DNA from 3 places in the Shewanella sp. SM101 genome. Region 1 is predicted to be linked to each of the others. Evidence: predicted binding sites of a transcription regulator. Region 1 holds the regulator's gene; each other region holds the start of a gene.
What was found. Region 1 encodes MetJ, which represses methionine synthesis genes. Its sites were predicted from a motif close to TAGACGTCTAGACGTCTA; they were not measured.

Region 1 (4,499 bases):
AACTCTCGATAGAAAGGCAGTGGACCCGAGCCCGCAAGTTTATTCGCGCTCACCACATGGATGCCACGCTCGAATAGCTCTGGATATTGCAGCGTCAAACTGGCGCTGGCACTGATATCTAAGGCCACCAGCTCATCGCAGTTAACTTTCTCTAATTGCTCGAATAAATGTTCATACTGCCAAGGCGTTGCTTCAGTATTAAACTCTGTTTGCCACGCGGCAAGATTAATCCCAGTGGATTTAATCAAGGCTTTACTCGAACTGACCAAACCGACTAACTCAACACTGGCTTCGAGTTCATGGTCCAATGATGGTGAAACCGACTTAAACAGATCAATCCAAGCCTCACCGATATTACCCACACCGAGCAGCAGGACACCAATGCGTTTACGCGGGCCAGCGCAGCGACGGTGAACTTTTTGGGTTAACAGATTCACCTGTGACTGAGGCACTAACGTCACTAAACTTAAATCGCCACTGAACAAAGGTTTAGCATCACGGCTCAGTAAACGGGCGAAACTGCGACGATAATGTTCGGCGTCGGCACTCACTAATGCGACTAAACCAAAATCTGTATTGATCTGCTGATCACTAATCCCTAATGCTTCTGCCTCGGCATCGAGTAATCTTTGAACTTGTTTTTGATTCTCAGCGGTATAAGCAAGCTCAACCCTTTGATGGGCAGAGGTCCAATGGGCCAATGGCGTTAAACCCGCGGCAATCAATAAATCTAATAAACGAGTTAACTCACCCGTGAGTTTAAAGCCGAACAGGACCACAGCATTGAGGTTAGTCACCACAGGCGCGCTCGCCGACGAACTGTGGGGCGCGATTAAGGTAAAGTCAGTGTGCGATGCATAACTTGAACGCACCGCTAAGCTCACTTCAGTATTGAATAACGGCTGCAAAGTGCGCGAATGCAATACTGGCGAGCCCAAACGCGCTAAGCGATCTGCTTCGGCAAGTGACATGCTTTTCAGTAACTTGGCATCGTTGATTTTATTAGGATCGGCGTTGAACACCCCTTCCACATCGGTCCAAATGGTCACGCGCTCGATATCAGCGAGACTAGCAATCAAGCTAGCACTAAAATCTGAACCATTACGGCCAAGTAATAAGGTATCGCCACGCTCGTTAGCGCAGATAAAACCTGTGATCACTAAGCGTTCATTGGGATGCGCGGCTAATAGGGCTTGTACTTTAGCGCGGGATTCTTGTACCCGAATTTGTGGCACAGCGGCTTCATCGGCCACTAAAATTGAACAGGCATCCACATGGCTTGCCGCCACGCCAGATTCGCGCAGTAGCGCCGCCATTAAACGTGCCGACCAACGTTCGCCAAAGCTCACCACATGGTTGATTTGGTATTCATTGCGCTCATCTAAGGACAACAAGCTGATGAGTTGCGCTTTATCCGTGGCCAAACGCTCACGCAGATCGCGGGCTTGTTCATTCGACAACAACTGCTCAATCAACCCCTGTTGGTAGCTGATCAGCACTTGTAATTCTTCTTGCCATAGCTGACCCGCATCACGCAGCGCTAATAATTTATACAGGAAATTCGTGCTTTTACCTGCCGCAGAGACCACCACGAGATCATCACTATGACCGTGGGTTAACAGGATATGGGCGACTCGGCGATAACAATCGGCATCCGCTAAACTGGAGCCACCAAATTTATGTAAGTGACAACGTGCCATCTATTATTCCTCTACTGACAAGCCGCAACGGCGGCTAATCCTGCTTGAATATCTGCAACTAAATCGGCGGCATCTTCAATACCCACCGATAGCCGCAATAGGGTGTCCTTAATACCAGCCTCGAAGCGCGCCTGCGGCTCCATGGCTCTGTGGGTCATAGTGGCGGGCACTGCCACTAAACTTTCGACGCCACCTAAACTTTCCGCCACGCTAAATAAGCTGAGAGCACCTAAAAAGGCCACGACTTCGGCCTCGCCGCCTTTGAGCTCAAAACTCAGCATAGCGCCAAAGCCCTGTTGTTGCTTGGCCGCAATGGCGTGACCAGGGTGATCCGCAAGACCGGGATAATAGACTTTGCTCACCACAGGGCTTTGCGTTAATACCTCAATAATACGCTGGGCATTGGTTTGATGCTCGCGAATACGCACCGCTAAGGTACGTAGGCCGCGCAGGGTCAGATAACTGTCGAAGGCCGACCCCGTTAAGCCTAGAGTGTTCGACCACCAATGTAAGCTTTCGCCGATTTGCACGTCTTTGGCGACCACAGCGCCGCCAACAACATCGCTGTGACCATTGATATATTTAGTGGTGGAATGGATAACGATATCCGCGCCTAACAATAGGGGTTGTTGCAATATCGGCGATAAAAAGGTGTTATCGACCACCACCAGCGCGCCGACCTCATGGCTCGCCTTAGCAATGGCTTCGATATCCACCACACGCAATAACGGGTTCGATGGGGTTTCGAGCCACACCATCTTAGGATTCTGGGCAATGGCGGTGGCTAACGCTTGGCTGTCGGTTTGGTCGACCACAATGAGCTTAAACTGGCCTTTCTTCGCCAAGTTGGTAAATAAACGGTAAGAACCGCCATAGCAATCATGGGGCACAACTAATAGGTCATCGGGGCCGAGCAAAGTAGTCACTAAGGTGATGGCCGCCATGCCAGTGCACGTCACTATGCCAGTGGCGCCCTTTTCTAATTGCGCTAATGCTTCGCCTAAAATGCAGCGCGTTGGGTTGCCTGAACGACTGTAATCGAATTCGCGGGGATTTTTATGACCATCGAAAGCGTAATTAGTCGACAAATAAATCGGTGGCACAACTGCACCATATTGAGTATCGCTTTCGATACCCTGACGCACTGCCAGTGTGGCTAATTGACGCTCTGCCATGGGGGACTCCTAAATTCGGTAGACTGATAGAGATGTCTGGACGTCTAAATGTACCTAAGCCCAACGCCATCGTCAATAGGCGTGAAGACGTTTAGACGTCTGAACATAAAGAAATCTGTTTGCAATCACAAAGAAATAGTAGCAATAATTTGACTGTTCTTTGTAAGGGTTTAAAATCTGCCCCGAATTTAGCGTTATAACAGGTGAGTCAATGACTGAATGGAATGGGGAATACATCAGCCCCTATGCTGAACATGGCAAGAAGAATGAACAAGTAAAAAAAATTACTGTGTCTATTCCGCTCAAAGTGCTTAAGGTCCTCACGGACGAACGTACTCGTCGTCAGGTCAATAATTTGCGTCACGCCACCAACAGCGAGCTGTTGTGTGAGGCATTTTTGCACGCCTACACTGGCCAGCCATTGCCCAACGATGAAGATCTGTCAAAAGATAATCCAGACAGCATTCCCGCCGAAGCCAAGTTGTTGATGGATCAAATGGGAATAGAGTGGGAAGACATGGAATAGCGACTCGTCGCTTTCAAAGTCATATCACAGTGCTCATCAATAGGGATCGTTAACGATCCCTTTTTGTTTATACCCAAGCGACTTCAAACTTTCAATTTCACCATCTTGAGTTGGTTTGGGATATAGGAAATCCTATGTTTTCTATGATAGATCCACAGACACTCGCCTTAGCCTCGCTGGTCGTGTTTCTGGGCGCATTAACCCAAAGTCTGATTGGGTTTGGGCTTGCGGTTGTCGCCAGTCCTTTGCTGTATATCGTCGATCCACAACTTGTACCTGCGCCTGTTATTGCTATGGGTTTCTCCATCGCCCTGCTGACCTTAGTGCGTGAGCGCGGTCACTTAGAATTCAATGGCTTGCAATATGCGCTCATAGGCCGCGTGCCCGGTGGTTTTATCGGCGCGAGTTTATTACTGTTTGCGCCTCAACCCATACTCGGTTTATCCATCGCCGCTATTGTGACTGTCGCAGTGATCCTCAGCCTGTATAAATTCAGCCTGCCAGTGAATAAGAAAACCCTCTTCGGTGCGGGCGTGGTTTCAGGGATCTTCGGCAATATCGCCGCGATTGGTGGCCCGCCGATGGCGATTTTGTTGGCAGGCAAAGATGCCTCGCAGTTTCGTGCTGCCCTGTCGGCCTTCTTCATTTTTAGCTCCATGATTGCACTGATTATTTTAGCAATCACTGGCTTATTAGAATTAAAACATCTGTGGCTGTCGTTGATGCTGCTCCCCTCAGTGATTTTAGGTTACTTAGTCGCAGGGCGATTGGTGGGCCGTGTCGATAAAGAGAAGACAAAGATGGCGACGTTAGTCCTGTGCAGTATCAGCGCCTTAGTGCTAACGGTGAAGTCGGTTATCGAGTTATTACCCCAATAAGCGTCCTGCTTGTACTGGCAAACCTTCTCAAGATTCAAACAATAAAAAAGCACTGACATTGCCAGTGCTTTTTCTTTATCTATCAATATGTAAAGCTAGATTACACTCAGCTTAAATAGCTTTGCCCTGCGTACACAATAAAGTGTCTTAAGGCGAGTACGCCCGTTAAGCTCGCACAAGCCACCATGATCATCGCGCCCTTAGTGTGGCGAGTCGCGGC
Region 2 (4,499 bases), on a different contig from region 1:
GGCGGTCGATAGTATCGCGGGTGACTTGTTGTAATTGCTCTGTATATTGTGCATCACTCAGATCGCCCTTGCGCCAACGACTGCGTAGTCCACGGATTGCAGGTGTTTGTGGGAAGGAGCCAATGGTGGTGGTCGGCAACAGAGGTAAACGGTATTTCTGCTGCTGCACTGCTTGGCGTACGTTGAAATCACTGACGCGCTCATAATCGGCAGATGTCAACGCGGCAACGCGGGCAATCACTTGACTGTCGGCGGCCTGCGCTTTCGCCTCGCGGCGCGCCAAACTGGTTTGCACAATCTCTTTTGCCGCGATAGATTCAGGTGCCAGTAGCAATTGGCGCACATTGGCCAGTTCAAGTAATTTTTGCTTCGCAAACGCGAGTTGTTGACGCAGCGCGGGCTCAAGCGTGGCTTCCACATCTAAATCCACAGGGCTGTGCTGGAGTGAGCAAGAAGTACCGATCCACAAGCGATCTCCGAGATCACGGGCAACCGCGCCTATGCGTTCGGCAATCAAATCCGCCTCTGCCGCCCACACGTTGCGACCATTGACCACACCCACCGACAAAATTTGATCTCGACCAAGCGCATGGGCAAAGACTGCCAATTGATCCGGCGCTGTGACTAAATCGACATGCAACCCCGCGACCGGCAAGGCCGATACCAGCGCTTGATGGTGTGCGATACCGCCGTAATAACTGGTAAGAAGGATCTTCACCTTTGCAGTGCTGAGGGCTTGATACGCCTCAGTGATCGCCGCTTGCCATTTGCCATCTAACTCCAATGCGAGAATGGGCTCATCGAGCTGTACCCATTGCACACCCTGAGCAGCAAAACGCGCCAAAATGTCAGCATAAGCAGTTAATAAATTGGGTAATAAGCTTAACTTATCAAACTCTTGGCCCACGGTTTTAGCTAGGTACAAGTAGCTAACAGGGCCGAGTAGCACAGGTTTTGCTTTATAACCTAAGGACTGCGCTTCGCTGACTTCATCAAAGAACTGCTCATAGGCAATCGAAAACTCTTGGTTTTGGCTGAGCTCAGGTACCAGATAGTGATAGTTAGTATTGAAATACTTGGTCATTTCAGAGGCTGGCGCATCTTGGCCCGTTGGCGCTCTGCCGCGGGCAACACGGAATAAAGTATCGAGATCGATTGTCCCTTCACCACGATGACGCTCAGGAATGGCATTTAAAGTCGCGCTTAAGGTCAGCACTTGATCATAAAAGGCAAAATCACCTACGGGAACTTGCTCAATGCCCGCAGCAGCTTGCCACTGCCAATGGGTGCGGCGAAGTTCACTCGCCACTTCACGTAATTCCACCTGAGTGCTCTCACCACGCCAGTATTTTTCTAAGGCAAATTTCAATTCACGACGACGCCCAATACGGGGAAACCCAAGACTATTTAATTGCATACTCTATCTTCCTTTATTTGAGATAAGCCATATTCGGCACTTACACCCACCAGATTGTTTTCTCTTGGCACTTTTCAGCACTTCAGCCTGATAAATAACAATGGGCGTCTGGACGTCTAGAAGTTTATTGTGTTAGTCTCTATTCCAGCAACCGAATTGATTTCAAGCACAACATGAGCGAAATTCACTTGGAGTGAACATGATCGAACTAAGACACCTGCGAACCTTAATGGCCCTGAAAGAAAGCGGCAGTTTGGCGGGCGCAGCCAAAAAACGTTTTGTCACTCAATCCGCCCTCTCCCACCAGATTAAGGAGTTGGAGCAAAGGATTAACTCGCCCATTTTTGTGCGTAAGAGTAAGCCACTGTCATTCACCCAAGAAGGTGCACGCCTGTTGCATCTGGCCGAAGAGATTTTGCCTAAGGTGTTAGAAACCGAGACAGATTTGAAGAATGGGCTGGAAACCGAAACCAATCAGTTGCGTGTCGGCATTGAGTGCCATAGCTGTTTTCGCTGGTTAATGCCTGTAATGGAGCAATTTAGGCAAGATCATCCAACTGCCGAGTTAGACTTGTCGAGCCGTCATCTGTTCGACTCGCTCAATGCCTTAGAAATGGGTGAACTGGATATTGTCTTAACCTCAGATCCTGTGCCTGGGCATTCACTCGCCTACCAGCATTTGTTTGATTTTGAAGTGAAGTTAGTGGTTGCTAAGGATCATCCTTTAGCGAAAGAAGCCTATGTCACCCCTAAGCAATTAGCACACTTGCCTATTATCAGTTATCCAGTGCCGTTGACACGTTTAGATATTTATCGCCACTTTTTAGAACCTGCGGGCATAGAGGCAGGCGAGCAAAAAACCTGTGATTTAACCATGATGTTATTGCAACGCATCGCCTGTAAAGACGGCATAGCCGCACTGCCAAGCTGGTCGATTAATGAAGGACATGGACTGAGTCTCGCTACGGTAAAACTCGGCCAAGAAGGTCTAAAACGACCGCTATTTGGTGCCTATCGCCGCCACAGTGCTAACTCTGCATTGATCCAAAATTGGTTACAACTGGTGGCGAGGGAAGGTTTATCCCGCCAGCAGAAGACGAATTAATGCTGGTGACATAGAGTAAAAAGCCTGCGAATGCAGGCTTGTTTATTGAGTCAAATGACTATTTCATAGCATCGACAAATTACAGCGGATTCATCAACAATCCACGCATAGACAAGACACGGCGCAGTATCAACCCAGATGAATTAGGATTACGGGTCTGACGCAAATTATGGGCGATCATAAATTCTTGACGCAGATCCTGATCGAGATCTAACGCCTCGAACGCTTCGATGGTTAAGGTCTGTTGTTGATTATCAATCAATGACTTAATCACACTTAAAGGAAATGACTGTTCGGCATTAGCATTTAAATAGGCAAATGCGGTCAGTGCGATAATTTGGCCGAACACACTGAACAGAGCTAAGGTTTGTACTTCGTCAGCATCAACCTCCACTCCTTCCATATCCGCTAAGCTATCTACCGCATCCGTTGCAATATCTTCAGTCAACTTCCAATAACCTTGGACCAACTTTTTATAGGGCTGTGGCAGTTCATCGAGACGTTCTTTTAAATAGAACGTAAAGGCGTAGCGATAGATATTAACTTGACCTAAGCGGATCAAAGCTTCTTTCAACGAGCGAGTTTTGTGATTTTCCACTACAGCAGCCTGTGCGGAATTACTGCGCATAAGCATGTGCGCTGCCAATGCGGGATCGCTCGAGATAATGTCAATCACATTACGAATGTCGCCTTCAGCAAGAATCGCTTTTTTGAGTGGAATTAAAATCCCTCGCCGGCCAATCACTTGCTCTTCATTCGCTATGATAGCTCTAACTTGAGTAAAAACCTGTTGCTCAAGATCAGTCATAAGACACTTTGCACCTGTTTATTAACAATAAGATGATTCGGTTACCGTTCACATCATACCCAAAATTTAAAGAATTTCAGCCACAAACAGCAGAGTAATAGATAAATTATTCCTGTTTAGTTATTGCTGCCCGCTAACCACTAAAGATAACGACAATTTAGTCACTCTACTGAAACGATATTCAAGACTATACCTATTTCAAAATTTATTCCTTGAACAGAGCCCAAAAAATAAAAAGCCAGACTGAGTCTGGCTTTATCGAAATTGAGCGAATCAATGCCTAGAAGCGATAACCAATGGTTAAACGAATATCGCGGCCTCGACCAGAGTAATAACTATCACCCCAAAGGCCACCGTAATAGCCTGCGCTAACATAGTCTTTATCAAATAGGTTATCGATACGCAGGCTGGCAAGCCAAGCATCACGATTATAATTCAAGGCTAAATTACCGAGCACGTAACTGGCCAGCTTATCGCCTTCGTTACCGTTATCGCCTTCGATAAAGCGGTTACCAGTATAAATTGCTTCGGCAAATACTTGGAAATGCTCAGCAAAATCCATGCTGACATAACCGCGTCCTGTGTGTTTTGCCACCCAAGACAGCTCCTTGCCATCATTGTTACCGTCAGTAAATTCAGCATCTATATAGTTATACTCTAGCCCGAGCTGCAGCGCTTTAGTCACCTGCCAATCCCAATCGGCACTGGCGCCATAACGACGAGAAGCGTCGGCATTGACGTTAGCGCCTTGGAAATCTCCATTTGGAGGTGTCTCCGCGCTAGGATCAAACACGATTTCATCTTCCAAATCGAGACGATAAAGGCTCACTCGTAAAGTTTGGCTCGCAAGAGTCCAATCCCAACCCGCTTCGTAGGAGCGGCCCGTCTGCGGCTTTAAGCCAAACACATCTTTAGGGGTATAAGCTTGCTCATCCACTTTGGCAAAACGGAAGTTTTCATCGCCACGTAGATAGAATCTGTGCTCCGTACTAGGACGGTAGTTTAGGCCAAACTCGAATGCTGTCGCATCTTCATCTAAATCGATACCATTAGGATAAACTTTGCGATCGACTAACTCGTCGGTCACCCGCGCATATCGCCCACCCACAACATAACTTAGGGTATGGCTTAATGGCACAGTGGCTTGTAGATAGGCGCTTTGCATTTGT
Region 3 (4,499 bases), on a different contig from region 1:
AGAGAGCATCACCCACTTTTAGCCGCTAAATCCTCTGCTTGAGTCTCGCGATTTGTTTATCTTGAAAACGAGACAGTAAAGCTAACGCGACAATTGCACCAATGAGGGCAAGAAACATGTCAGATTGGGTATCCCATACATAGCCTTGAGTACCTAAAAAGGCTTCAGCCCCTTCGCCAGTTGCCACGGCAACCCACCATTCGATCAGTTCATAAAACGCCGAAAAAGCGAGCACAAAACAAGTGGCAAGAAACGCGCACCAAGCCCCAGGTTTGACAGCTTGATTACGCAACATAATTTCACGGGCGAGCATGGCTGGGATAAAACCTTGCGCAAAATGACCTACTTTATCGTAATTATTACGTTCTGAACCCATCCAATCGGCAATCATGTCGAATAACGGCACTTCAGCGTAAGTATAATGAGCGCCTACAAACAACACACAGCAGTGTATTAAGACGAGAAAATACACTAAAGGTGTCAGTGGAAAACGTTTGCGAGTAAAGAATAAAATCGGTACAGCAATCAATGCAGGCAAGGCTTCGAGCCACCACGTGAAAGGATCTGCGGGTTTTATCGCCGACCACACCAAAACTGAGAGGTAAATACCGCACCATGCGATTTTGTTATTCAATGTTTCTTCCTCTTATGCGATATTGTTCTAAATTTAGAATATTAACTTTAGCCATCTAGCCCTCCACACTGAGCAAAAAAAGTGCTACTTTGGTGGGTGAAGGTTGTGAGCATATCATAAGAAACATTTCTATTAATTAGAGGGTACCCATATCATGGCGAAACATTCGCTGGACAAGGATAAGATCAAGATCCTGCTGTTGGAAGGCGTCCACCAATCTGCGGTCGATGTATTTGAACGTGCGGGATACACCAATATCGAATACCACAAAGCTTCCTTAAGCGATGAAGCCTTACTTGAGTCCATTAAAGATGCGCATTTTGTCGGACTTCGTTCGCGTACCCAATTAACTGCTGAGGTGCTGAAACGTGCCGAGAAGTTAATCGCGATAGGATGTTTCTGTATTGGAACCAACCAAGTTGACCTTGCCACCGCCGAATCCCTTGGTATCCCAGTATTTAACGCTCCCTTCTCAAACACGCGCAGTGTTGCAGAACTCGTAATTGGCGAAATCATTATGTTGATGCGGGGTATCCCTGAGCGTAACGCCATCGCCCACCGTGGCGGCTGGATGAAAACCGCCGCTGGCAGCTACGAAGTGCGCGGAAAAACCTTAGGCGTAATCGGTTACGGTCATATCGGTACTCAGCTTGGTATTCTGGCTGAGACGCTGGGCATGCGCGTGGTGTTCTTCGATATCGAAGACAAGCTGCCGCTAGGCAATGCACAACAAATTCATTCAATGGAACAATTGCTGGCGCAAGCTGACGTAGTGAGCTTACACGTACCTGAAACCCCACAAACCAAAGACATGATAGGCGCAGCTGAATTTGCGGCGATGAAAAAGGGCAGCATCTTTATCAACGCATCACGCGGCACTGTAGTCGATATCGAGGCCTTAACAGTCGCACTCAAAGAGCGCCACCTTGCGGGCGCGGCGATTGATGTGTTCCCAGTTGAACCACAATCGAATGACGATGAATTTATCAGTCCCCTACGCGGTTTAGACAATGTTCTACTCACGCCGCATGTCGGCGGTAGCACGGCCGAAGCACAAGAAAACATTGGTATCGAAGTCGCAGGTAAGCTCGCTAAATACTCAGACAACGGCTCAACCGTTTCTGCAGTTAACTTCCCTGAAGTGTCATTACCAACGCATAAAGGCACCTCGCGCTTGCTGCATATTCACCAAAACCGTCCGGGCGTGTTGATCAAGATCAACCAAGCCTTCTCGGAAAAAGGCATCAACATCGCCGCCCAATATTTGCAGACCACCGCAGAAATTGGTTATGTCGTGATGGAAGTCGACACAACTCAAGCGGAAGAAGCCTTAGTTGAACTCAAAGCCATTGAAGGTACATTGCGTACCCGCGTGCTGTTTTAAACTTTAAACTTTAAACTCCACTCGCTTTAAGCCTATCGACTAAAGCACACATATTAAGGCGCACAGATCATTCACAGATATGTGCGCCTTATGCTTTTGAGCCAACTGGAATTCCGTTACAATCTAGCCTCTCACATCGTCTTCATTTTCAGGATCTCGCTATGACTATTTCAGTTTCTACGCCCCATTGGGATCTGGACGCTACCTTGCCTCCACTTATGCTTGCCAACTTATCTCATTTGGGCCTCATCAAAGTCGTTGGAGAACAAGGCCGCAGTTTTATCCATGGCCAAGTGACCACAGACATCAGCTCATTGGCCACGGATCAATGGCGCTGGGGCGCCCATTGCGATCCTAAAGGTAAAATGCTGGCAAGTTTCAGAACCTTTGCCATTCAAGATGCACTCTTTATGTTGATGCCAAAGGATGCCATCGAAGTCGATTTACCCCAGTTACAAAAATATGCCGTGTTTAGTAAAGCCACCCTAAGCAATGCATCCGCTGAATGGACTCTGCTCGGGGTTGCCGGTGAACAGGCAAGCCAATTCGTGAACAAACATTTTGGTGACATTCAGCAAGAGCTCACACTCATTGAAAACGGTGCGATTTTAAAAGACGCTGAACGTTTTATTTTAGTATTAACACCAGATGCCGCAGCGGCTTTAGTTGCGCAATCGGAACTGAGTGTATTTGACGCCAGTGCATGGCAAGCGTTAGAGATTGCAGCGGGTTACCCCAATCTTGCCGCCAGCCATGCCAGCCAGTACGTACCGCAGATGTGTAATCTACAAGCGGTTAACGGTATCAGCTTCAATAAGGGCTGTTACATGGGGCAAGAAACCATAGCGCGAATGAAATATCGCGGTGGTAATAAACGCGCCCTGTATATTTTGCGCGGTCACACCAATCTTCAAATCACCCTAGCATCAGGCCTCGAAATCGCGATGGAAGACAGTTTTCGCCGTGGCGGTCAAATCATTGAGTTTGTACAGCGCGGCAACCAAGTCTTGTTAACCGCCGTACTTCCTAATGACACGGCTAATGATACTCAGCTACGTTTTGCCGACGATGAACAATCACATTTAACGATCCAAGCCCTGCCCTACTCATTAGATGAAGCGTAATACTTTGATTTAATATGATTAGTATAAAATATTGAAGCAGAATAAAGGCGCCAATGGCGCCTTTACCTTAGTCAATGCACTTCGAGCATCAATTTTCTAAATAAGTATCTCTAATGGCAATTGCTTCTGGCAGGATTTGCTTGAACTCCTCCACCAGCTTAGGATCGAAATGTTTTCCCGCTTGATTTTCAAATAGCTCCATAGTTGCTTCAATTGTCCAAGCCTGCTTGTAAGGCCGTTGCGAAGTCAGCGCATCGAACACATCCGCAATCGCGGTGATACGCCCTTCAAGGGGAATTTCTTCACCTACCAAGCCATTGGGGTAACCTGAACCATCCCACTTCTCATGGTGAGTTAAGGCGATACGACGGGCCATTTGCAATAACGGATCGCTATGTTCACCAATAATTTCTGCACCTATGGCGGCGTGCTACTGCATAATTTCCCATTCCTGCGCATCAAGTTTCCCAGGCTTTTTCAGCACTGCATCGGGCGTACCGATTTTACCAATATCGTGCATAGGCGCCGCATTAAAAATCAAGTCACAAAAGGTCGTCGGTAAGCCGAGCTTTATCGCTAATATGCGGGCGTAATGGCTCATACGCACAACATGTAGACCCGTCTCGTTGTCCTTGTATTCAGCAGCACGGCCAAGACGACGGATAATCTCGAAACGGGTTTCTTCTAATTCGTGAGTACGAACTTTAACTTGTTGTTCGAGTAGACGTTTTTGATCATAAAGCGCAAGATGTGTTTTAACCCGCGCTTTAACGACAGGCGCACTGACAGGCTTAGTAATGTAATCCACCGCACCCAATGCAAAACCTTGGGCTTCATCAGCAATTTCAGATAAGGCGGTCACGAAGATCACCGGAATATGGCTGGTCAGCGGCTCTTGCTTTAGCAGCTTGCAGACTTCATAGCCATTCATACCTGGCATCATGACATCGAGTAGAATCAAGTCAGGCCGCGATTTTGTCACTAACGCTAATGCCCTTGGCCCATCGATCGCCACTTTGACTTTGTAATCATCACCTAGAATACCGATCAAAATATCAATATTCTCAGGTGTGTCATCGACGACTAATATTGTTGCTTTTTCCATTAACAACTCCACTCAATGTCACGCATTATAAATTCGCACTACCGCTTTCTATCCTAACTGTGTAATTACATCGTCAATTAAGTCGATTGCCTCATCAAACTGATACTGATTAATCATAGACAAGGCAGGGGTTAACGCTTGCCACATTGCACTACTTACCTGCGGCTTTAACGCATCAATTTTTGCCACAGCGCTGGCATCGGCATCATCTAAGTTCTGCCGCAAGGCCTGTAATGCCGCCCTTAAATCTTC

Region 2: the regulator MetJ is predicted to act here: its motif matches at 1,527-1,544, upstream of metE (5-methyltetrahydropteroyltriglutamate--homocysteine S-methyltransferase).
Region 3: the regulator MetJ is predicted to act here: its motif matches at 683-700, upstream of serA (phosphoglycerate dehydrogenase).

What each region holds. Positions count from the first base shown of each region.
Region 1 is NZ_JAKKRH010000056.1:10,977-15,475, reverse strand. It holds gene L5M38_RS21105 (bifunctional aspartate kinase/homoserine dehydrogenase II) at 1-1,700, opposite strand, end outside; gene metB (cystathionine gamma-synthase) at 1,712-2,875, opposite strand; gene metJ (met regulon transcriptional regulator MetJ) at 3,087-3,401, shown strand; gene L5M38_RS21090 (sulfite exporter TauE/SafE family protein) at 3,536-4,279, shown strand; gene nrfD (NrfD/PsrC family molybdoenzyme membrane anchor subunit) at 4,386-4,499, opposite strand, start outside.
Region 2 is NZ_JAKKRH010000026.1:34,987-39,485, reverse strand. It holds gene metE (5-methyltetrahydropteroyltriglutamate--homocysteine S-methyltransferase) at 1-1,417, opposite strand, end outside; gene L5M38_RS14995 (LysR family transcriptional regulator) at 1,617-2,522, shown strand; gene L5M38_RS14990 (HDOD domain-containing protein) at 2,602-3,330, opposite strand; gene L5M38_RS14985 (TonB-dependent receptor) at 3,611-4,499, opposite strand, start outside.
Region 3 is NZ_JAKKRH010000009.1:17,259-21,757, reverse strand. It holds gene L5M38_RS06705 (DUF2238 domain-containing protein) at 26-634, opposite strand; gene serA (phosphoglycerate dehydrogenase) at 789-2,018, shown strand; gene ygfZ (tRNA-modifying protein YgfZ) at 2,180-3,142, shown strand; partial or broken gene L5M38_RS06690 (two-component system response regulator) at 3,231-4,247, opposite strand; gene L5M38_RS06685 (PAS domain S-box protein) at 4,296-4,499, opposite strand, start outside.